DNA from 2 places in the Arthrobacter sp. R3-55 genome. Region 2 is predicted to be linked to the other one. Evidence: predicted binding sites of a transcription regulator. Region 2 holds the regulator's gene; the other holds the start of a gene.
What was found. Region 2 encodes Rex, which represses fermentation and respiration genes when NADH is low (regulators of the CRP and FNR family bind a similar motif). Its sites were predicted from a motif close to CTTGTGAANNNNTTCACAAG; they were not measured.
Positions count from the first base shown of each region.

Region 1 (3,412 bases), 1.4 Mb from region 2:
CGCCCTCGCAGCTTCAGCGGCCCTCGCAGCTTCCGCCTGGCGGGCTGCTTCAGCGGCCCTCGCAGCGTCGGCTGCTATACCGGCGTCGAGCGCTGCCTTGTCCGCCAGTTCCGTGAGTTCGGCGATCATGGCATCAACCGACGCCACATGTGCTGCGGTGGCTTCGTCGCGCTTGAGGGCAGCAAACTGCCCGCTGGCGGCGAATGCCCGAAGATCCGCGCGACTGCCTTCGAGGGCCACTGTGGCGGCCGCCCGAAGTTCCGGCCCGGCCTTGTCCAGGGATGCGTAGGCAAGGATGCGGTTGTCCAGATCCTGCGCCGTAGCGAACCCGTACTCCAGGAAGTAGCGGACTTCTGCGTGGTTGGTGGAGCCCAGGGCGAGGTCTGCCGCCTTGTTAACGTGGCTGCCACCGAGGCTCAACAGCTGGTACACGCGCTGGCGGTCCGTGCCGAACGCAGATACTCCGCTTGAATCCTTCTCAATGGCCTCGTCGTGGCCCTTGGCTATAAAACTCTTGATCGCCGGGTCGCCCGCCAACAAGGCCTTTTCGGCAGCCTTTTTCACCTCAGGTGTGCCCACCAGCGCGAGATCCAGCGTGGCTTGGCGGGCTTCCTTGATCAGGGCTTCGGGATCGGCATCAGGCGCCGAAAGGGCAGCCAGAAGTCCCGGCAATTCCTTGGCTGCAGCGGCAAACGCTTCCCTGGCCGGCTTCTCCGAAACCAGTGTCGCGTTATCCAGGGCTCCGCGCGGAACAGCATGGGCGCTCAGGAGGTCGCGATCGGCAACCAAGCGGGCCGAGTCTGCTGTGCGGGCAGCGGCGGCAGTGTTGCGTCCTTGCTCGACGGCGGTCTTCGCACGGTCTGCGACTCCTGCGTCTCCCGCCGGGTTGGCCTTCACGTCAGCTTTGACCTGCTGGAGAAGGGCAGTAGTGGCAGCCGACTCAGTGTGGTGGTCGCCTGCGACGAACTGGCCGTAGCGGAGGTAATCAGCAACCTTCGCGGCATCGGCGGCGGGCTCTGTGGTGGCGAGAGCGGTCTTGGCTCCGGCTGAAACCGCGGGGTTGGGCGAGGCGATCAGTGCGTACGCTGCCTGTCGGTCCGACACCTGGGCCTTGACCATCCAGCCGCTCAGGACGAACTCTTCGACTGCTTGCTGGCCTTCATCAAGGCTCTTCTGAGCCTCGCGCTGGACCAGGCCATTGTTGTACTCGGTGAAGTAGTAGGCAACTGTTTTGAGGTCCACCCTCCACGTGCTCTCCCAGCCGGAGGCGAGGAACGCATCGATCAGCGCGGGGTTGTTGGAGGCCAGAATCTCCTTCGCTTTCGAGCGCACATGCTCACTCCCCCGCTGCGTCAGCTCGGTGACCAGCTGCTTGCGGTCCGCTGCCAGCGGAGCGTCTTGTCCGCCGTCGACGAATGCCTGGACCGCGGCTGCCCCGCCAATCAGCGCTGCCGCGGCGGCGGCGCGGGTCGCTGGGCCACCCGTCCTCCACAGCTCCATGACGCCAGCGTTGTCAGAAGCCCGCTGCACATACGCCAAGGGAGCCTGGGAAGCGCTCGGGACCTCAAAATCCGGGGTGTCGTAAGCCTGCGCGGGGGCAGCAAAGAGCAAGGATGAGCCAGCCGCAATGGCAACAGCGGCAGCGGTCAAACGGCGTCGGGTCCGGCGAAATACAGAAATCAAAAGTCCCCCATAAGGATGCGATGGCAGCGCTGAATTCAAGGGGGGCGACGCTGAAAGCGAGGGATGCCTGACCGGTTTGATGAGCTGTCCGCGGTCATCATATCCGACCCCGGACTATGACTTTGACCACCATCCCGCAAGGCAGTGCCCGCTCGTAAAACGCACTGTCTGCGATCAAAGACACCAAACGCCCGTGAGTCCGATCACAAGGGGCTCAAAAGTGATCTGCTGGATAGCGATCCCCTCCCAAAGACGAGAAGGTTTTACTATGCAACAAACCAAGCTGGCTGCGGAGAACTCTGTCCTCCAAGCCGCGGGTACGGCGCTCAGCCGAGGCCTGAACGTCCGCCACATCCGCTTCATGGCCCTCGGATCCGCAATCGGTACCGGCCTCTTCTACGGCTCTGCCTCTGCCATCCAAAAAGCCGGCCCGGCTGTCCTGCTGGCCTACATCATCGGCGGCGCAGCCGTGTTCATGGTGATGCGCGCCCTCGGTGAAATGGCCGTCCGACACCCCGTGTCCGGCTCCTTCGGCCAGTACGCGTCCAAGTATCTGGGGCCTTTCGCCGGCTTTGTGACCGGGTGGACCTACGTGTTCGAGATGGCGATTGTGGCTATTGCCGACGTCACGGCCTTCAGCATCTATATGGGCTTCTGGTTCCCCCAAGTGGACAGATGGATCTGGGTGCTCGCGATCATCCTGTTCCTTGGCGCCATGAACCTGCTCAGTGTGAAGGTCTTCGGAGAGCTGGAGTTCTGGTTCTCCCTGATCAAGGTTGTGGCGATCATCGCCATGATTGTGGGCGGTGCGGCGATTGTCGTGTTCGGTTTCCAAACCGGCGACGGCGGTGGAGTGGCACCGGGGCTGGGGAACCTGGTGAACCATGGCGGTTTGTTCCCGAACGGTTTCGAAGGGCTCCTGGCCGCGTTCGCCGTCGTGATGTTTGCTTTTGGTGGGATCGAAACGATCGGTATCACGGCCGGCGAGGCCACCAACCCCAAGAAGGTCATCCCGCAGGCAGTCAACACTGTTCCCGTCCGTGTGCTGCTCTTCTACGTGCTGACCCTCGGCGTGCTGATGAGCATCTTCCCCTGGAACGAGATCGGAAGCAGCGGGAGCCCGTTCGTGCAGATCTTCGACGGCCTGGGCATCCCTGCCGCGCCCCACATCCTCAACGCCGTGGTGATTACAGCTGCTCTCTCGGCGATCAACAGCGACATCTTCGGGGCCGGACGCATCCTGTTCGGCCTGGCCCAGCAGGGCCATGCGCCCAAGAGCTTCAGCAAGATCTCCCGGCACGGAGTTCCGTGGATGACCGTGCTGATGATGGGCGGCATCCTGCTGGTGGGTGTCATCTTGAACGCCGTCATTCCGGAGGACGTGTTCGTGCTCATCGCCTCGATCGCTACCTTTGCCACAGTGTGGGTCTGGGTGATGATCCTGGCGTCGCACGTTGCCATGAAGCGGGAGATCAAGCGCAAGGGCCTGCCGGCGTCGGAATTCGGGTCGCCGTTGTGGCCCGTTGCCTCGATCCTGACCATGGCGTTCATGGCCATGGTGATCGTGATCCTCGGCGTCTTCGAGGACACGCGGATAGCGCTCTATGTGGGCGGCACCTGGCTGGTTCTTTTGTTCGTGGCCTACAAACTGTGGGTCCGCGGGGGTGGCCTTCGCCGGGCAGAGCTGGTGGACGAGACGGCCGCCATCCCCGTGGTGAAGGCAAGCTAA
Region 1 is NZ_CP096423.1:4,355,588-4,358,999, forward strand. It holds gene M1D51_RS19875 (ALF repeat-containing protein) at 1-1,683, opposite strand, end outside; gene M1D51_RS19880 (amino acid permease) at 1,952-3,412, shown strand.
Region 1: M1D51_RS19875 (ALF repeat-containing protein) is a predicted target of Rex. The motif match lies at 1,874-1,893, and genes of this name have one in related genera.

Region 2 (3,412 bases):
TGCAGAATATCTCCCACGAGCTTCCCTGTGTACATGCCATCTTCCACTTCACCCACTGTGCCAAGGGCGCCGGTCAGTCCGAGCCGTGTGGAAATGACGGTTGCCACCTCGATGGGTGTGGCCGTTACGAGCCAGACTTTGCGTCCCACCCTGAGATGCTGCTCCGCCAAGGCCTTGGTTCCAGGCCAGATCCGCGACTCGATCATTTCGTCGTAGACCTCCTCGCCCAAGGCTTTGATGTCATCCACCGTGATACCGGAGGCAAGGGTCAATGCTGAGTCACGGACGGAGTGGACGTCGTCCATGTTCTCGCCGCGCATGACGAACTTGAATTGTTTCCATGCGAAACCCGCGGCTTGCGACAGCGTGAAGGCTTTGCGTTCGTACATCTTGCGGGCTACGTGGAAGAGGCTGGCGCCCTTCATCAAAGTGTTATCAACGTCGAAGAATGCGGCTTCACCTATGCGCTTATGCACGATGTCCTTCTGCACCAAGGCATCTGCGACCACGGCGGCGTTCTTCTCCTCGGGCATGCCTTGAGTCTAGTCAATAGCCGGGGCCGGTGTTGAGGGCGCACGGGTGGGATAGGCGCGGGATGTGGGAGAGGGACGGTGGGGAGGGGGTGGGATGTGGAAGAGGGCGGTGGGATAGGCGCGGGATGTGGGAGAGGGACGGTGGGATAGGCGCGGGATGTGGGAGAGGGACGGTGGGGAGGGGGTGGGATGTGGGAGAGGGACGGTGGGGAGGGGGTGGGATGTGGGAGAGGGACGGTGGGGAGGGGGTGGGATGTGGGAGAGGGACGGTGGGGAGGGGGTGGGATGTGGGAGAGGGTTGGGCCGGTACCTTAGATGCATGGCTCTTCCCGACGTTGTCCTCCTGACCAAAGCTGACTGCCACCTGTGCACCGAGGCGCGTGCCGCCGTCGAGCGTGTCACAAAAAGTCTTGGCGTGCAGTGGACCGAACAAGGGATCGACGGCGACCCGCAACTGCAGCAGCGCTTCGCGGAGGAGATTCCCGTGGTGCTGGTCAATGGTATCCAGCGTGATTTCTGGAAGATCGACGAGGAACGGCTTACCCGCACCCTGAAGAAGGTCCTGGAGGACTGAAGGTGGGGTTACCCGCTAGTAGTTGCTTTTGTTGACTCCGGCCGGGGGTCATAGAGTGGAACAACAAAGCGACGCAATGGAGAATACCGTGACTGCGCTGGAACCGTCCCCGGAGGCTGCCGCCGGGGACAACGAACCTGCCACCAAGCAGATCCCGCCCGCGGCTGTGGCCCGGATGACTCTCTATTTGCGCGCGCTGAACTCTTTGCTGGCTGAAGGCGTGGAGCGGGTGTCGTCGGAGGCGCTGGCCGAGGCCTCGGGCGTCAGCTCATCCACACTGCGCAAGGACCTCTCGTACGTGGGCTCCTACGGGACACGCGGTGTCGGCTATGAAGTCCAATACCTCAGCCGCCACATTGCCGCCGCTCTAGGCCTGACGCACGACTGGAAGGTCGCGATTGTGGGCGCCGGTAACCTCGGCAAAGCCTTGGCACGCTATGGCGGCTTTGAGTCCCGGGGTTTTGACGTCGTAGCGATCTTTGACGCCGACCCCATGGTGATCGGCAACGAAGTGGGCTGGTTGCGCGTCAGTGACTCGGCGGAACTTGAGCGGGTTCTGGAGAGAACCCACACCAACATGGTGGTGCTGGCGTTGCCGGCCACAGTAGCCCAGGCTGTGTGCGACCGCGTGATTGCCGCCGGCATCCGGAGCATCCTGAGCTTTGCGCCGGTGCTGTTGCAGGTCCCTCCGCATGTGAACCTTCGCAAGGTGGACATGGCCACGGAGCTTCAAATTTTGGCGTATCACGCACAACGGGCGCAGACACCGGGCCAGGCTGTTTAGCCTTCGCCGGGTCCACGCCCGCATTTGGGTATTCGGAAGTGCTTAGCGGCCGTACGGGTTCTGGTACGGGTTGCCGAACGGCTGTGCCTTGCGGAAGTAAGGAGCCGACGCCGGCAGGTACAGCATGACGATCGCAGCAACGCCCAGCAGGATCACGATCAGCTGCAGGATGCCGTACGTGGCACCAAACTGGAACAGGCTGGTGAGACCCAGGACGGAGATTGCGGCGAAGACGGTGCCCAAGATTCGGGCCCAGTTCTTGCCCTTGCGAACAGGGAAAGCGACCAGCGCGTAGAGCCCAAGGCCCACGATGGCGCCGACTACCGCGCTGACGCCGATCACGCCGCGCATGCCTTCCATGGATCCCGCGGGGATGTCGGTGCCCTGCTGGGATGCCTGCTGGTTCATGGCGTTGATGAAAGCATCAGCTCCGGTGGTGGCCAACAACAGTGAGCTGATGGCGGAGAGAATACCGGCTGCAATGATCATCCAGAAGGCGTAGTTCACCATGGGCGGGACAGCGGTGGGGCCCGGTTGCTGGCTGGGCCAGTTGGTGTCCTGGCCGTATTGCGGAGCGCTAGGCGCCTGGCCGTAGGGGGAGGACTGCTGGCCGTACTGAGGAGCGGCGGGCTGGCCGTACTGCGGTGCGGCGGGGCTCTGCTGGCCGTACTGCGGCGCGGAAGGCTGGCCGTACTGCGGTGCAGCGGGGCTCTGCTGGCCGTACTGCGGCGCTGAGGGAGCAGCGGGCTGGGTGCCCGGCTGCTCGGGCTGGTTGGCATCGCCCGGGTTTGACGGCGGGTACGGAGGGTTGCTCATGGCATTCCTTTGCTTGTTCGACTGCTGGTGCGGCCGCCGGGATCAGCAAAATGACCCTGCCCCCAGCGTGGTTCTGCTTCCACCGTACCTCCCGGGTCTGACGCTGCAGATGATCCCACGCAGGAATTTCCTGCTCAAGGCAAAAATCATCATCTTGGCTTACGCCTGCATGATGAAGGCCGCGGTAATCCGGGAGGATTGACCGCGGCCTTCTGCGCACATGCAGCCGTTCAATGAACGACGACGACACTTGCGTCTGCGCTATACGTGACCTTTGACTGCCTTGAACCAAAGCTGTGAATTGGGGAGCCACATCAGGACTACGGCTACCGCGCTGACGAGGAAGCCGAACCAGTTGCTGCCCAGGCCCGTGCTGGATCCTCCTGCGCTGGCGGCACTGAAGATGGTGAGCAGCAAGGAAATTCCAGCCACGACGGTGAGGGCGAGCCGGGCCCACTCCTTCCCCTCCTTCATCTTCATGGCCAGGACCACCTGGGCCGCAGCTACAGCGAGGGTGAGGATGAGGATGATCAAGAGGATCCCCGCAACGCCGGGGGCGAAGGCGAAGAGCGCGATGATGGCAAAGAAGCCGATGAGTCCGAACAGGAGGCCCAGGAGTCCGGAGATCACCCAGATGAAGTAGGAAACCTTCAGCTCGGTGGGGAGGCCCTGGGTCTTGAACATTCCAGAGAAGCCGCCCTGGGG
Region 2 is NZ_CP096423.1:973,767-977,178, forward strand. It holds gene M1D51_RS04645 (HAD family hydrolase) at 1-533, opposite strand, end outside; gene M1D51_RS04650 (glutaredoxin family protein) at 853-1,107, shown strand; gene M1D51_RS04655 (redox-sensing transcriptional repressor Rex) at 1,184-1,891, shown strand; gene M1D51_RS04660 (hypothetical protein) at 1,934-2,707, opposite strand; gene M1D51_RS04665 (hypothetical protein) at 2,969-3,412, opposite strand, start outside.